Regions from separate parts of the Streptomyces sp. NPDC030165 genome, predicted to be linked through region 1. Evidence: riboswitches for the same ligand, from Rfam matches in the RefSeq annotation. Region 1 holds a riboswitch; the other holds the start of a gene.
What was found. Region 1 has a riboswitch for cyclic di-AMP ahead of ACZ4Z1_RS03750 (transglycosylase family protein). Riboswitches for the same ligand answer to the same signal wherever they lie in the genome.

Region 1 (7,378 bases):
GGCGAGGCCGACCTGATCCACGAGTTCGCCTTCCCGCTGCCCATCCACGCCATCTGCGACCTGCTCGGCGTCCCGCGCGAGGACCAGGACGACTTCCGGGACTGGGCCGGGATGATGATCCGGCACGGCCAGGGGCCGCGCGGCGGCGTCGCCCGGTCGGTGAAGAAGATGCGCGGCTATCTCGCCGAGCTGATCCACCGCAAGCGCGAGACCCTCGGCGACGAGGGCGCCGACGACCTGATCTCCGGCCTGATCCGCGCCTCCGACCACGGCGAGCACCTGACCGAGAACGAGGCCGCAGCGATGGCCTTCATCCTGCTCTTCGCGGGCTTCGAGACCACCGTCAACCTCATCGGCAACGGCGTCTACCAGCTGCTGCGCCACCCCGCCCAGCGGGAACAGCTCCAGAAGGCGGCCGCCGCCGGGGACACGGAGCTGCTCGCCACCGGCGTGGAGGAGCTGCTGCGCTACGACGGCCCGGTCGAGCTGGCCACCTGGCGCTTCGCCACCCAGGACCTCACCATCGGCGGGCAGCGGATCGCCGAGGGCGACCCGGTCCTGGTCGTGCTGGCCGCCGCCGACCGGGACCCGGAGCGCTTCCCCGGCCCCGACGTCCTGGACCTGTCCCGCCGCGACAACCAGCACCTCGGCTACGGCCACGGCATCCACTACTGCCTGGGCGCGCCGCTGGCCCGCCTCGAAGGGCAGACCGCGATCGCCACCCTGCTGACCCGGCTGCCGGACCTGCGGCTGGGCGCGGAACCGGACGACCTGCGGTGGCGCGGCGGGCTGATCATGCGGGGGCTGCGGGCGCTGCCGGTGGAGTTCACGCCCGTACGGAAGTGACGCCGCGCCCGTACGGAAGCGGTGTACCGACCGTACACACGGGGCCTCGCGCCCGTACGGAAGTGACGTCACGTCAGGCCGTGACCTGCGCGTGATCTCCGCTACACCGGCTTGTGACGAGCGGGTGGCCCCGCTACTTTCATCCGTCTGAAAGGCCGGGGCGGGCGGCGCGGCAGGCGCAAGGGCCACGCAGCCGACGGTTCCGGCCTCTCGACGACAACTCAACCGCCGCTCGAAAGGCAACCGCATGCGCTCCGGGAACGGCCGTCACCGACGCCCCCGTCAGGCTCCGGCCATCTTCGTCACGGCGGGAGTCGCCGGCGGCGCCCTCGCCATGCCGCTGCTCGCCGCGAGCAGCGCCGACGCCGCCGACGCGGCCACCTGGGACCGCGTCGCGCAGTGCGAGAGCAGCGGGATGTGGAGCGCCAACAGCGGCAACGGCTTCTACGGCGGGCTCCAGCTGACCCAGGAGATGTGGGACCGCTACGGCGGCCCGGCGTACGCCTCGCGCCCCGATCTGGCCAGCCGCTCGCAGCAGATAGCCGTCGCCGAGTCGATCCTCGCCGCGCGCGGCCCCGACACGTGGCCGAGCTGCGCGGTGAACGCGGGGCTCAAGCAGGGCGGCAGCGGGCCGGACGTCGACCCGGGCAGCACGGCGACGCCGACCCCGGAGTTCTCCTCGCCGTCCCCCTCCTCTCCCGCCACCCCGCCGCCCTCCTCCAAACCGTCCGGGCCGTCCGGGACCCCGGAGCCCGGCGGTGCGCGCACTCCGGAGCCGGAGCCGTCGTCCACCGGCCCGGCCGGGACGCCGGAGCCGTCCCGCACGCCGGAGCCGTCCGGTGCGGGGCGTACGGAAGACCCGTCGCACCCGGCCGACCCGGGCACCCCGGGCGACGGCGCCTCCACGGGCCCCACCGCGCCCCCGTCACAGGGCAAGCACCGCGGGCAGCCCGAGGAGGAGCCCGGAGCGGGCGCAGGTACGGGCACGGACGCAGGTACGGGTACGGGTACCGGTTCAGGCTCCGGTGACGCGGGCCGGTCCGGCGGGGAACGCCCCTCGCGGGGCGGCGACGCGCACCGTACGGACCCGGGGTCGCCAGGTGACTACACCGTGCGGCCCGGTGACAACCTGTCAGCCATCGCGGAGGACCGCGGGGTCTCCGGGGGCTGGCCGGCGCTCTACGCGGCCAACAAAGGTGTCATCGGGGGCGATCCGGACCTTATCCACCCTGGTCAGCGCCTTGACCTGGCTCCTGAACAGGGATAGTTCGCGGTGGTTTGCCCGCTTTGGCGAAAGTGAGACATGGATCTCGTTCGGGGGCGTGGTGACCGTCCCGTCCGTTGTTTCCAAACCTGCGACGACCTGCGGAAATGTGATGATCCTGTGATGTCTGGGGGTCAACTGGCCTCAGATGTAGGGGTTTGAACCAGCGGGGTGTTCGTGTTTACCGTCTTCATCGCTCGCCAAAGCGGGCCCTTCGATCACACGCCGAATCCTGCCGGTGGTCGGAGGTCACTCGACGCGAGAGCGCCGAAGGCAGGAGCGGGGGACCCAAGGTAAGTGCCGGCCCCGCCCGCGGAAGCGGGTCCCGACCGGCTTGGGGTGAAGCCATGTGTGAAGCACACACGGCCGGGCAACTCACATGGCCCGAACCCGACAGCTCACCTCGCAGGCGTCGGTGAGGAACAACCATGCTGAACTCCAAGGGCAAGCACCGTCGTCCCTCCAAGGCCGTCCGCGTCGCCACCCTGGCGGGCGTCGCCGGTGCCGCCGTGGCCGTCCCGCTGATGGGCGCCACCTCCGCCTCCGCCGCGGGCAACAACTGGGACGCCGTCGCCCAGTGCGAGTCCGGTGGCAACTGGTCGATCAACACCGGCAACGGCTACTACGGCGGCCTGCAGTTCTCGAACTCCAGCTGGGCCGCCGCCGGCGGTACCCAGTACGCCCCGCGCGCCGACCAGGCCAGCAAGAGCCAGCAGATCGCCGCGGCCGAGCGCCTGCTCGCCATCCAGGGCCCGGGCGCCTGGACCTGCGCCGGCGGCCACCTCGGCCAGGGCAACGCGAACGCCAAGGCCGACGGCGGCTCGTCGCAGGGCAGCTCGCACAAGTCCTACAAGTCCAAGCGCTCCTACTCCGCCCCGCAGGGCACCTCGCGCTCCGAGGCCCGCAAGCAGGGCGAGGAGCTGGCCCGCAAGACCCCGGCCCCGACCCACAAGTCGACGCCGAAGTCGAACCCCGAGGGCAACTACACCGTCAAGTCCGGTGACACCCTCGCCAAGATCGCCGCTTCCCACGGCAAGAACTGGAAGTCGGTCTACGCGAACAACAAGTCCGTCATCGGCGGCAACCCCAACCTGATCTTCCCGGGCCAGAAGCTGGCCGTCTGAGCCGGCTGAAGCCCTGAGGGACCCCGGGTGACCGTGGCGCTCCGTACGTACGGCGGTACGTACGGGCCGCACGGCACCCCGGGGGCCGCTCGACCCGGGAATCCGCTCTTCCCGTGAGACCGCCCCGCCACGGCGCCTGTCCCCCGCACGCGCCGCGGCGGGGCTTCTCCATTTCCCCCGCCCGGCCCCGGGGGCCGGGCCGCCCCGTCCGCCGGGCCCGCCCGGCCGTACCCGCCCCGTCCGCCGACTTCCCCGTTCAGCGAACATTGCGCCCATACCTCCCCTGAACAGGGGCTTTGCGGGTGTATTCAGCCCAAGGGCCGGGCTGGCGGCGAGCGGAACCCCCCGAGGCCGTTAGGCTCGTGCTGCAGAACTCCAGACACCCATGAAGGAGACAACGTGCCGTCCATCGACGTCGTCGTAGCTCGCGAGATTCTCGACTCGCGAGGCAATCCCACGGTCGAGGTCGAGGTCGGCCTCGACGACGGCAGCACCGGCCGTGCCGCCGTCCCGTCCGGCGCCTCGACCGGCGCCTTCGAGGCCATCGAGCTGCGCGACGGTGACCCGGCGCGCTACCTGGGCAAGGGCGTGGAGAAGGCCGTCCTCGCGGTCATCGAGCAGATCGGCCCGGAGCTGGTCGGCTACGACGCCACCGAGCAGCGCCTGATCGACCAGGCCATGTTCGACCTGGACGCCACCGACAACAAGGGCTCGCTCGGCGCCAACGCCATCCTCGGCGTCTCCCTGGCCGTCGCGCACGCCGCCTCCGAGGCCAGCGACCTGCCGCTGTTCCGCTACCTGGGCGGCCCCAACGCCCACGTGCTGCCGGTCCCGATGATGAACATCCTGAACGGCGGCTCGCACGCCGACTCCAACGTGGACATCCAGGAGTTCATGATCGCCCCGATCGGCGCGGAGTCCTTCTCCGAGGCCCTGCGCTGGGGTGCCGAGGTCTACCACACTCTCAAGAAGGTCCTGAAGAACAAGGGCCTGGCCACCGGCCTGGGCGACGAGGGCGGCTTCGCCCCGAACCTGGGCTCCAACCGCGAGGCCCTGGACCTGATCCTCGAAGCGATCAAGGAAGCCGGTTACACCCCCGGCCAGGACATCGCGCTCGCGCTCGACGTCGCCGCCTCCGAGTTCTACAAGGACGGCGTCTACGAATTCGAGGGCCAGCAGCGCACCGCCGAGCAGATGACCTCGTACTACGAGGAGCTCGTCGCCGCCTACCCGCTGGTCTCCATCGAGGACCCGCTGTTCGAGGACGACTGGGCCGGCTGGAACGTCATCACCGAGCGCCTGGGCGCCAAGGTGCAGCTGGTCGGTGACGACCTGTTCGTCACCAACCCGGAGCGCCTGGCCCGCGGCATCGAGGAGAACTCGGCCAACGCCCTGCTGGTCAAGGTCAACCAGATCGGCTCGCTGACCGAGACCCTGGACGCCGTCGAGCTGGCCCAGCGCAACGGCTTCAAGTGCATGATGTCGCACCGCTCCGGCGAGACCGAGGACGTCACCATCGCCGACCTGGCCGTCGCCACCAACTGCGGTCAGATCAAGACCGGCGCCCCGGCCCGCTCCGAGCGCGTCGCCAAGTACAACCAGCTGCTGCGCATCGAGGAGATTCTCGACGACGCGGCGGTCTACGCGGGCCGCTCCGCCTTCCCGCGGTTCCGCTTCGCGGACTGACAAGCCCGGCAAGGGCTGATCCCCGGGGCCGCGAAAGGCCCCGGAAGCCGTGAATACCTACGTCCCCGGCGGCGGTCCCGTACCGTTGCCGGGGACGTACGTGCTGCGGGCCGCGCCGGCCCGGCCCGGTGACGAAGGGGAGGCGAGGTGTCCGCGGAACGGTTCTCCACCGCGACCCGGCTCAAGGCGCTCGGCGAACAGGCCGCCGCCCGCGTCCAGCGTTCCGGCCGCCCCCGGCGGGGCCGCCTGACCGGCCGCGCGGCGCTGCTCGCGCTGGTGCTGTGCTCCCTGGTCGTCGCCCTCGCGTACCCCACCCGGCAGTACATCTCCCAGCGCTCCGAGATCGCCGACCAGCGCCGCCAGGCGGAGCAGGCCGCGCGGCGCGCCGACGAACTGCGCGACGAGAAGGCCCGCTGGCAGGACCCGGAGTACGTACGGCAGCAGGCGCGGCAGCACCTGCACTACGTCCGGCCCGGCGAGACCGGCTTCATCGTCCAGGACGGCTCCGGTGCCGGAAAGCGGCGCACCGGCCAGGCCGCAGCGGAACGCCCCTGGTACGACAACATCTGGAACGGCCTGGACGCCGCCGACCAGTAGCCTGTCCGGGGCACGCGCCCGGCCACGCCCGCCGTACGGCCACCGTCCCCTTCACCACCGCCACGACCGAAAGCACCCACGTCCGTGTCTGAACACCTCATGCCCCCGCCGCAGACCGAGCGCACCGAGCCCACCGATGCGGACATCGCGGCCTTCAAGGAACAGCTCGGCCGCCCGCCGCGCGGCCTGCGCGCCATCGCGCACCGCTGCCCCTGCGGACAGCCGGACGTCGTCGAGACGGCCCCGCGCCTGGAGGACGGCACCCCCTTCCCCACGCTGTACTACCTCACCTGCCCGCGCGCCGCCTCCGCGATCGGCACGCTGGAGGCCAACGGCGTGATGAAGGAGATGACCGAGCGGCTGGAGCGGGACCCGGAGCTGGCCGCCAAGTACCGCGCCGCCCACGAGGACTACATCCGGCGCCGGGACGCCATCGAGGTCCTCCAGGGCTTCCCGAGCGCGGGCGGCATGCCCGACCGGGTCAAGTGCCTGCACGTCCTGGTCGGCCACTCGCTCGCGGCCGGCCCCGGCGTCAACCCGCTCGGTGACGAGGCGCTCGCGATGCTGCCGCAGTGGTGGCGCAAGGGCCCCTGCGTGACTCCCTGCCAGGAGCCGGACGAAGGAGCGGGCGAGTGAAGCGCGTAGCGGCCGTCGACTGCGGCACCAACTCCATCCGGCTGCTCGTCGCCGACCTCGACCCGGCGACCGGCGAGCTGAAGGACCTGGACCGCCGGATGCGGATCGTGCGCCTGGGCCAGGGCGTGGACCGTACGGGACGCCTCGCCCCCGAGGCCCTGGAGCGCACCTTCGCGGCCTGCCGCGAGTACGCCGCGATCATCGAGGACCTGGGCGCGGAGACCGTCCGCTTCGTCGCCACCTCCGCCTCCCGCGACGCCGGGAACCGCGACGACTTCGTACGCGGCGTCGTGGACATCCTCGGCGTCGAGCCCGAGGTGATCACCGGTGACCAGGAGGCGGAGTTCTCCTTCACCGGCGCCACCAAGGAGCTGACCGGCCGCACCGACCTCGCCAGGCCCTATCTGGTCGTCGACATCGGCGGCGGCTCCACCGAGTTCGTCCTCGGCTCCGGGACCGTAGGCGCCGCCCGCTCCGTGGACATCGGCTGCGTACGGATGACCGAGCGCCACCTCGTACGGGACGGCGAGATCGTCGCCGACCCGCCCGGCGACGAGCAGATCGGCGCCATGAAGGCGGACATCGGCCGTGCCCTGGACCAGGCGGCGCGGACCGTCCCGCTGTCCGAGGCCCGCACCCTGGTCGGCCTGGCCGGCTCGGTCACCACGGTCGCCGCCATCGCCCTGGGCCTCCCCGAGTACGACTCCGCCGCCATCCACCACGCGCGCATCCCCCTGTCCGATGTCCGCGAGATCACCAACCGCCTCCTGAGCGCCACCCACGAGGAGCGCGCCGCCATCCCGTCCATGCACCCGGGCCGTGTCGACGTCATCGCGGCGGGCGCCCTGGTCCTCCTGTCGATCATGGAGCGGGTGGGTGCGCAGGAGGTCGTCGTCTCGGAGCACGACATCCTGGACGGGATCGCCTGGAGCTGCGCGTAGCGTGCTCACAGGGCGGGAGCGGAGGCAGCGGCAAGGGCCGGAAGGGTCCCTTCCAGGGGGCTCTTGGGCCCTGCCGCGAAGAAAGTTCGTGAAACTCTTCACATGAAAAAAGGGCTCGTTGACCGCACAAACCGGGCAGCGGGCCCTACTTCTTGGGCCGTAGGTCCCCGGCGCCGCAAGAATGTGCGGTTTTCAGGGGTGTTAAAGAGATGCTTACGCGGGGTGTGGTCCAGTCGCCCCGGAGGCCACAATCCCTGATCAACGGGGGTGTCCAACGCTCCGGA
Region 2 (7,378 bases), on a different contig from region 1:
CGTTCACCGCGATGTCCGCGATCTACGACACGATGCAGTTCGTGGGCTGCGACATCGAGACGGTCTGCCTGGGCCAGGCCGCCTCGGCGGCGGCGGTGCTGCTGGCGGCCGGCACACCCGGCAAGCGCCTCGCCCTGCCGGGCGCCCGCGTCCTCATCCACCAGCCCTCGTTCAGCGAGCCGGTCCAGGGACAGGCCGACGATCTCCGGATCCAGGCGGACGAACTGCTGCGCACCCGCGCATTCCTGGAGGAACTGCTCGTACGGCACACCGGCCAGACCGCCGAGCGGATCTCCGAAGACCTCGAACGCGACAAGGTCTTCGACTCCGAGGCCGCCGTGGCGTACGGCCTCATCGACGGGCTCACCCGCAGCCGCAAGCAGCGCCCCGCCGCGACCGGCGCGAGGTGAGCCCGGGATGCTGCCACCCGAACTGCCGCCACTGCCCGCGCTGACGCGCGCCGAGGCCGAGGTCATCGACAGCTACCTCGCGGTCCTGGACCTGCTGGGCCGCATCAACCCGGCCCGGGGCACGGACACGTACGGCGGGCTGCGCGCCGCACAGGCCCTGGTCGGCAAGTCCACCGCCCTGCGGGACGCGTTGGCGCTGATGCACGACCGCGGCGAGAGCGAACTGCACGCGGGGACGCTGGCGCAGGCCCTGCGCGTACTGGACGGTGAGCGCCGCGCGCGGCTGATCGCCGTACCTCCGCCACACAGTTGACCCGATACGGCAGACCGCGCCTCCTCCCGACGGGAGAGGGCCGCGTCACGAGCGCGCGACCACCACGACGCCGCCACGGCGGCCGGGAGGGCGTCCGGACGGGGGTCGGACGCCCTCCCCTCACCCCTCTGGCACACAAGAACCCACCCGCCCCGCGCGGCACACCCCAGACGGAGGGTGACAGAGGCGGCCAGGAGGTGCTACAGCATCGCAAGGACCCACCCGTATGCCGACACGAAGCCCGATCGGGCTCGCCCCAACGGCGTAGCCGGAAGGCCGCGTGCCGCGCCACACGGCTTGCGCGACGTATGTACGTCTCGACCGGAACATCACGTTCCGGGGCTGGTGCGCGGGTCCTCACCCGTCGCGGATTCCCCACGGAACGCCGGCCGTCCACCCGAACGGCGCAGACGTGACCAAACTCACATACAACCGTTTCTGCTCGGAATCCGGGCGCGAGGTGCGCAACGATCGCTTCGACGACAAGCCCCCGCCACAGCGGTGGGGCGGTCCGGACGGACGCCCAATCCTGCCGCCGTACCGGATGTCTGGTCGATGCGCCTGGACCGGCAGGAGCGGAGGACCCGAGCACGACGGGACCGCCGGCCACCACGGCCGGACGGCCCCTTGGGGTGAAGTCGTTACGGCGACCGGGCATCTTCGCCTGCCCGAACCCGACAGGTACTCCTTCGCAGGCGGCTGACGAAGGGTTGCGCATGACCGCGCGTACCACCACTTCCCCCCTGCTGGCGCGAGCCGGAGTGATCTCCTTCATCGCCCTCGCCACAGCCGGCGGAACACTGGTCGTACCAGGAGCCACCGAGGACGCCCAAGCCGCGTCGACCTCGGCCTCAGCACTGCGGATCGCCGCCTCCAAGAAGGGGGCGCCCTACAAGTACGGAGCCAGCGGGCCCTACCGTTTCGACTGCTCAGGACTGACGCTGTACTCGTTCAAACGCGCCGGGAAGCGGCTGCCCCGTACCGCGGCGGCCCAGTACAACCGCACCCGGCACCTGTCCGCGTCCTCGCGCCGCCTCGGCGACCTGGTCTTCTTCCACTCCCGCCGCGGCATCTACCACGTGGGCATCTACGCGGGGAACGGCAAGATCTGGCACGCGCCCAAACCCGGCTCCGTGGTGCGCCTGGAACGCATCTGGTCGCGCAGCGTTTCGTACGGGCGGGTGCGCTGACCGCCCGGTCCGCCGGTGTGGTGATCCGCCGATCGCGCCGGTCCTCCCGTGCGTACGCGGGTGCGGACTCCCGCACCCGCGCGCGTCCGAGGAGTGATCAACGCATCGGCGGATACCCGCACGCAATGGCCCCCATCACCGACGACGACCGGAATGAACTGCCCGGACACTCCGAACTGCCGGGAATCACCGATGCACCCGAGCCGCACCAGTCACCCGGTTCCGCCCACCACACCGCGTGCGCGGACCGCAACGAGACGCCTCTGGAGCGTTACGACCGCAACTTCGGCGAACTGCTCCAGGAACTGCGCGTCCTGCAGACCGGCGTGCAGATCCTGTTCGCCTTCCTGCTGACGCTGGCGTTCACCCCGCGCTTCGTGTCCCTGGACACCACGCAACGCGGTTTCTACGTGGGCACGTTGCTGCTGGCCGTACTGGCGACGCTGCTGCTCACCGCGCCTGCCGCGGTGCACCGGGTGCTGTTCCGGCGGCGCGCGAAGGGGCTGATCGTGGAGGTTTCCGCGCGGCTGACCGCGGCCGGTATGGCGGTGCTCGCGCTGGCGCTGGCCGGTGCCGTACTGCTGGTCGTCGACGTCGTACTGGGGCGCGGGGCGGGAGTGGTGGCGGGCTCGGTGACGCTGGTGACGTGCGCCGGGCTGTGGGCGCTGCTGCCCCGCGTACTGGGGTATCTGAACGGGCACATCAAGCCGTCCGCGCGCGACTCGTCGTCCTGAGCGCCCGGCACCGTGCGTGCGGTCTTCCCGGGGCCCGCACGGGGCATCGTGCCGTCGAAATCTTTTGTGACCTGGTCGTCCTTGCTTTGGCGACGGTGAACCGATGGAGTCTCCTTAGCACGTGAGGAGACCCATGCACGGACACCTGCCCCAGCACACGCACACCAGGACCGACTCGTGAACCTGCGCGGACTTCTGCGCCGCCGCTCCCCCGCCACCCCCTGCCCGGCCTGCGGCAGCACGGACGTGCTGTGGGAGGACGAGGGGGTCTACGGCGCCGGTGAACTGTTGTGGTGGTGCGCCTCCTGCCTGCATCAGTGGCATCCGGGGGACCTTGGTACCGGGACAGGCGGGGGTTCGGTGGCTCCTGCGGGACCGGCCGTTGCCGGGGGGCCGGCGGTTCCTGGGGACCGGGCAGACTCCGGGGGCTCGGCCACTCCCGTACTGCCTGCGGCTTCCGTGCCTGTGGGCCCGGTGGCCCCCGCGAGCCCCGTGGCCCCTACGGGCGCCCCGGCCGCCCCGGTGGGCGCACCCGGTCCGGCCACCGTCGCCGAACGCGTCATGTACGCCGCCGGGCTGACGCCTCTGGTCCCCTGTCCCGGCGCGTACGAGCCGTGGCCGTGCCGCTGTTCCCGCTGCGGCCGCGAGACCAGTCCCACCTACCGGCAGGTACGGGACAGTGGTGCGGGCTGCGCGTGCAGTACGGGCCGCCGCCGCAAGCCGCGCTTCCTCACCAAGCCCTGAGCGGGCCTCCCGGAGCCCGGAATCCTGCCGCTGACGTGGCCTGCCCTGTCCGAACCGCCTCCTTCCGGGACCGCCCTTTCCGCGACCGGCCCTTCGAGAACCGCTTCGCCCGAACGACCCGCTACGGCAGGAACAGCTTCCACGGCAGGCTGATCCAGACGGTCTTGCCCCCGGACGCGGTGGGCTCGACCGTCACCTGCCCGCCGGACTCGGCGGTGAGGAAACGGATGATCACCATGCCCCGCCCGTTGTCCTGCTGCACGGCGGCCGGCAGCCGTTTCGGCCAGCGCGGATGGTCGTCGGTGACGCCGATCCGCAGCCGTTCGTCGCGGTCCAGCCGGACGTCGACGGTGAACGCCGGTGACCGGCCGAATGTGTGCTGCACGGCGTTGGTGGCGAGTTCGGAGACGATCAGCCGTACGGTGTCGGCCGTCTCCGTCCCGTCCGGAAGGCCCCATTCGGCCAGTACGCCCGTGACGTACCTGCGGGCCTCCGCGACCGATGCCGGTGCGCTGGGCAGAGTGAGTGAGGATTCCTGATGGTCTGCCATCGCGACGCCGTCCCTTTCCCACCCGAGGCTCTACTCCGGCCCGCCGCCGAAGGAAGCCGCCATCGCATCCGGCCTCCCGGGCCCTTTCCGGCCCCTTCGGCTCCGGCCTCGGACTGCTGCTGTGCGTCAGCCTGCCACTCATGCTGCGGCTGTGGCGCGTCATCCACCAAGAAGTGCATATATCTGTCGCCCGAAGCGGTGAACTCTGCTACGCGAGAACGTATTTGCGCGGCACACTGACGGACCGGAACCGGCCATCAGGGGACGGGCGCACCCGCGGCGCACCCCGTGGAAGGAAAGGGAGGACGGGTATGCGGTACGGGCCCGCGGTGCGCCGCCGCAAGCTCGGAGCGGAATTACGGCGCCAGCGGACGCTGGCCGGATTCACCAGCGGTGAGGCGGCCCGCCTGGTCGGATGGCACCAGTCCAAGGTCAGCCGCATCGAGACCGGGCGCAGCGGCGTCCGGCCGGCCGATGTGGAACTGCTGCTGGACGCGTACGGCGTGCGCGACGCGGAACTGCGCGCGCTGCTGGCGGCGCTGTGCGGTGACGGCCCGCAGGGCGGCGGCAGTGGGCGGCACGGCTGGTGGCACACGTACCGCGACCTGCTGCCGCCGGAGTACCGGGACTTCATCAGCCTGGAGTACGAGGCGTCCCGGGCGCGCACACTGGAGACGACGGTGGTGCCGGGGCTGCTGCAGACGCCGGACTACGCGCGGGCGGTGACCCGCGCCACGCTGTCGGACCTGCCGTCGAAGCAGGTCGAGGAACTGGTGGAGGTGCGTATCGCCCGCCAGGAGGTGCTGCGGGGCGAGCGGCCGCTGGAGTTGTGCGCGGTGCTGGACGAAGCGGTGCTCCGCCGGGAGGTCGGTCGGCCCGGCGTCATGGCGGCGCAGTTGCGGCACATTCTGGACGTGGGGCAATTGCCGCATGTGCGACTACAGGTGCTGCCCTTCGCTTCCGGTGTGCACATCGGCATCACCGGTCCTTTCGTTATCTTCTCATTTCCGCTCACTTCTGACTTGGATGTGGTTGTTCTCGACCATTTGACGAGTAGCCTCTACTTGGAGCAGAAGACAGACCTCAGGGCGTACAGCGATGCGTTCGACACGCTGCGGGGGCGCGCCCTCTCATGCGAGAAGTCAGCGCAATTCATCGCCCGGATCGCCGCCGCCTCGTGGGCCGGCGCCGGCACCTGAGGAGGCATCCATGTCACTCCTGCCTGGGCACGATCCCGTCCGCGCCGCGCTGCACGGTGCGCGGTGGCGGCGCAGCAGCCGCAGCACCGGCATGAACAACTGCGTCGAGACGGCGCGCATCAGCTCCGGCCTGCTCGCGGTGCGCGACTCGAAGAACACCGCGGGACCGGCCCTGCTGTTCACCACATCGGCCTGGCAGTCCTTCGTCGACGGGCTGACCGACAGCCGTTTCGCGAAGGTCGGATGAGCCGTCCGGACCGGATGATCCGGACAGGCCGGACGATCCGTACGGCCGTACAGCGGCAGGGCGTACGGAACTTCTCCGGCACCCGGCCCTAACAGGCGCCCGGCGCCGTCCGTACAACGGTCCGTACCGCTTCCCTCGCCTGCCGGGGAGTCAGGTCCGCGCGGGCGGTCAGGCGCAGCCGAGAGACTCCGTCCGGTACGGACGGCGGCCGGAAGCAGCCGACCACGAGGCCCGCGTCCCGGCAGTCCGCTGCCCACCGGACGGCCTGCTCCGGCGAGGGCGCCCGTACGGAGACCACCGCGGCGTCCGGACGGACGACCGCCAGCCCGGCGGCGCTGAGCCGCTGGTGCAGGTCCGCGGCCACCGCGCGGACCCGGCCGGCGCGTTCCGGCTCGCGGCGCAGCAGGCGCAGCGCCGTACGGGCGCCGCCGGCGGCGGCGGGGGCGAGGCCGGTGTCGAAGATGAACGTCCGCGCGGTGTTGACCAGGTGCTCGATGACCCGGGCCGGGCCCAGGACCGCGCCTCCCTGACTGCCGAGCGACTTCGACAGGGTGGCGGTGACGACCACGTCCGGGTCCCCGGCGAGCCCGGCCGCGTGCACCGCGCCGCGCCCGCCGTCGCCGAGGACGCCCAGGCCGTGCGCGTCATCCACGAGCAGGGCCGCACGGTGCGCACGGCAGGCGTCGGCGAGGGACCGCAGGGGCGCGGCGTCACCGTCCACGGAGAAGACGGCGTCGGTGACGGCGAGCGCCGGACCACCGTGGCCGTCCAGCGACTTGCGTACCGCGTCCGGGTCGGCGTGCGGCACCACGACGGTCCTGGCGCGGGCGAGCCGGCAGCCGTCGATGAGCGACGCGTGGTTGCCCGCGTCCGAGACGATCAGGCCGCCGGGGCCGCCGAGCGCGGTGACGGCGGCGAGGTTGGCCGCGTAACCGGAGGAGAACACCAGGGCGGCCTCGAAGCCGCAGAACTCGGCGAGTTCGGCCTCCAGCCGGGCGTGCAGCTCGGTGCTGCCGGAGACCAGCCGGGACCCGGTGGCGCCGGCGCCCCAGCGGTGCGCGGCCTGCGCGGCGCCGCGGGTGACCTCGGGGTGCCGGGCCAGGCCGAGGTAGTCGTTGCTCGCCAGGTCCAGCAGCGTCGATTCGACCGGCCGCGGCCGCAGCGTACGGACGAGTCCCGCCCGGCGGCGCTGTTCGCGGGCCGTATCGATCCAGCCGAAAGCGGCCGCCCGCGCGTTGGCGCCCGGCCCGGTGCCGCGGCCGGGGGCGGGCGCCCCGTCGGGCCCCTCGGGAGGCGGCGCCGGCACGTCGCGGAGCAGGGGCGGCGCGGGGTCGTCCTGATGCATCGGCTTCCTTCGCGTTTGTGGGCTGTCGATAGACGTTAGCGGTCGTTACACCGTCCTACGGTGTGGCCATGCACACACCCCGGATCGGCGCCCTTGTCGGGTTCCTCCATGGTCGCGGGCCGTGGGCGTACGCCAGGATCATCGCCATGGATCTGCTGACAACGCTGGTGGACAAGGGGCTGCGGCGCGTATCGCCGACCCGCGAAGAGGCGCTCGCCGTGCTGGCGACGTCCGACGACGACCTGCTCGACGTGGTGGCCGCGGCCGGAAAGGTGCGCCGCCGGTGGTTCGGACGGCGGGTGAAACTGAACTATCTGGTCAACCTGAAGTCGGGTCTGTGCCCCGAGGACTGCTCGTACTGTTCCCAGCGGCTCGGCTCCAAGGCCGAGATCCTCAAGTACACCTGGCTCAAGCCGGAGGAGGCGTCCAAGGCGGCCGCGGCCGGGGTGGCCGGCGGCGCCAAGCGGGTCTGCATCGTGGCCAGCGGCCGCGGGCCGACGGACCGGGACGTGGACCGGGTGTCGCAGACCATCGCCGCCATCAAGGAGCAGAACGAGGGCGTCGAGGTGTGCGCGTGCCTCGGCCTGCTCTCGGACGGCCAGGCGGCCCGGCTGCGGGCCGCGGGCGCGGACGCCTACAACCACAA

Region 2: it holds a riboswitch for cyclic di-AMP, as region 1 does, so the genes downstream of both, ACZ4Z1_RS27440 (C40 family peptidase) here and ACZ4Z1_RS03750 (transglycosylase family protein) in region 1, are expected to answer to the same signal.

What each region holds. Positions count from the first base shown of each region.
Region 1 is NZ_JBVIBD010000002.1:116,564-123,941, reverse strand. It holds gene ACZ4Z1_RS03760 (cytochrome P450 family protein) at 1-846, shown strand, start outside; gene ACZ4Z1_RS03755 (transglycosylase family protein) at 1,094-2,113, shown strand; cyclic di-AMP (ydaO/yuaA leader) riboswitch at 2,366-2,537, shown strand; gene ACZ4Z1_RS03750 (transglycosylase family protein) at 2,539-3,234, shown strand; gene eno (phosphopyruvate hydratase) at 3,634-4,920, shown strand; gene ACZ4Z1_RS03740 (FtsB family cell division protein) at 5,068-5,517, shown strand; gene ACZ4Z1_RS03735 (DUF501 domain-containing protein) at 5,617-6,153, shown strand; gene ACZ4Z1_RS03730 (Ppx/GppA phosphatase family protein) at 6,150-7,094, shown strand.
Region 2 is NZ_JBVIBD010000016.1:34,075-41,452, forward strand. It holds gene ACZ4Z1_RS27430 (ATP-dependent Clp protease proteolytic subunit) at 1-410, shown strand, start outside; gene ACZ4Z1_RS27435 (hypothetical protein) at 418-723, shown strand; cyclic di-AMP (ydaO/yuaA leader) riboswitch at 1,272-1,436, shown strand; gene ACZ4Z1_RS27440 (C40 family peptidase) at 1,440-1,913, shown strand; gene ACZ4Z1_RS27445 (DUF6328 family protein) at 2,039-2,647, shown strand; gene ACZ4Z1_RS27450 (hypothetical protein) at 3,122-3,391, shown strand; gene ACZ4Z1_RS27455 (ATP-binding protein) at 3,513-3,941, opposite strand; gene ACZ4Z1_RS27460 (helix-turn-helix domain-containing protein) at 4,253-5,140, shown strand; gene ACZ4Z1_RS27465 (DUF397 domain-containing protein) at 5,151-5,387, shown strand; gene ACZ4Z1_RS27470 (8-amino-7-oxononanoate synthase) at 5,476-6,732, opposite strand; gene bioB (biotin synthase BioB) at 6,879-7,378, shown strand, end outside.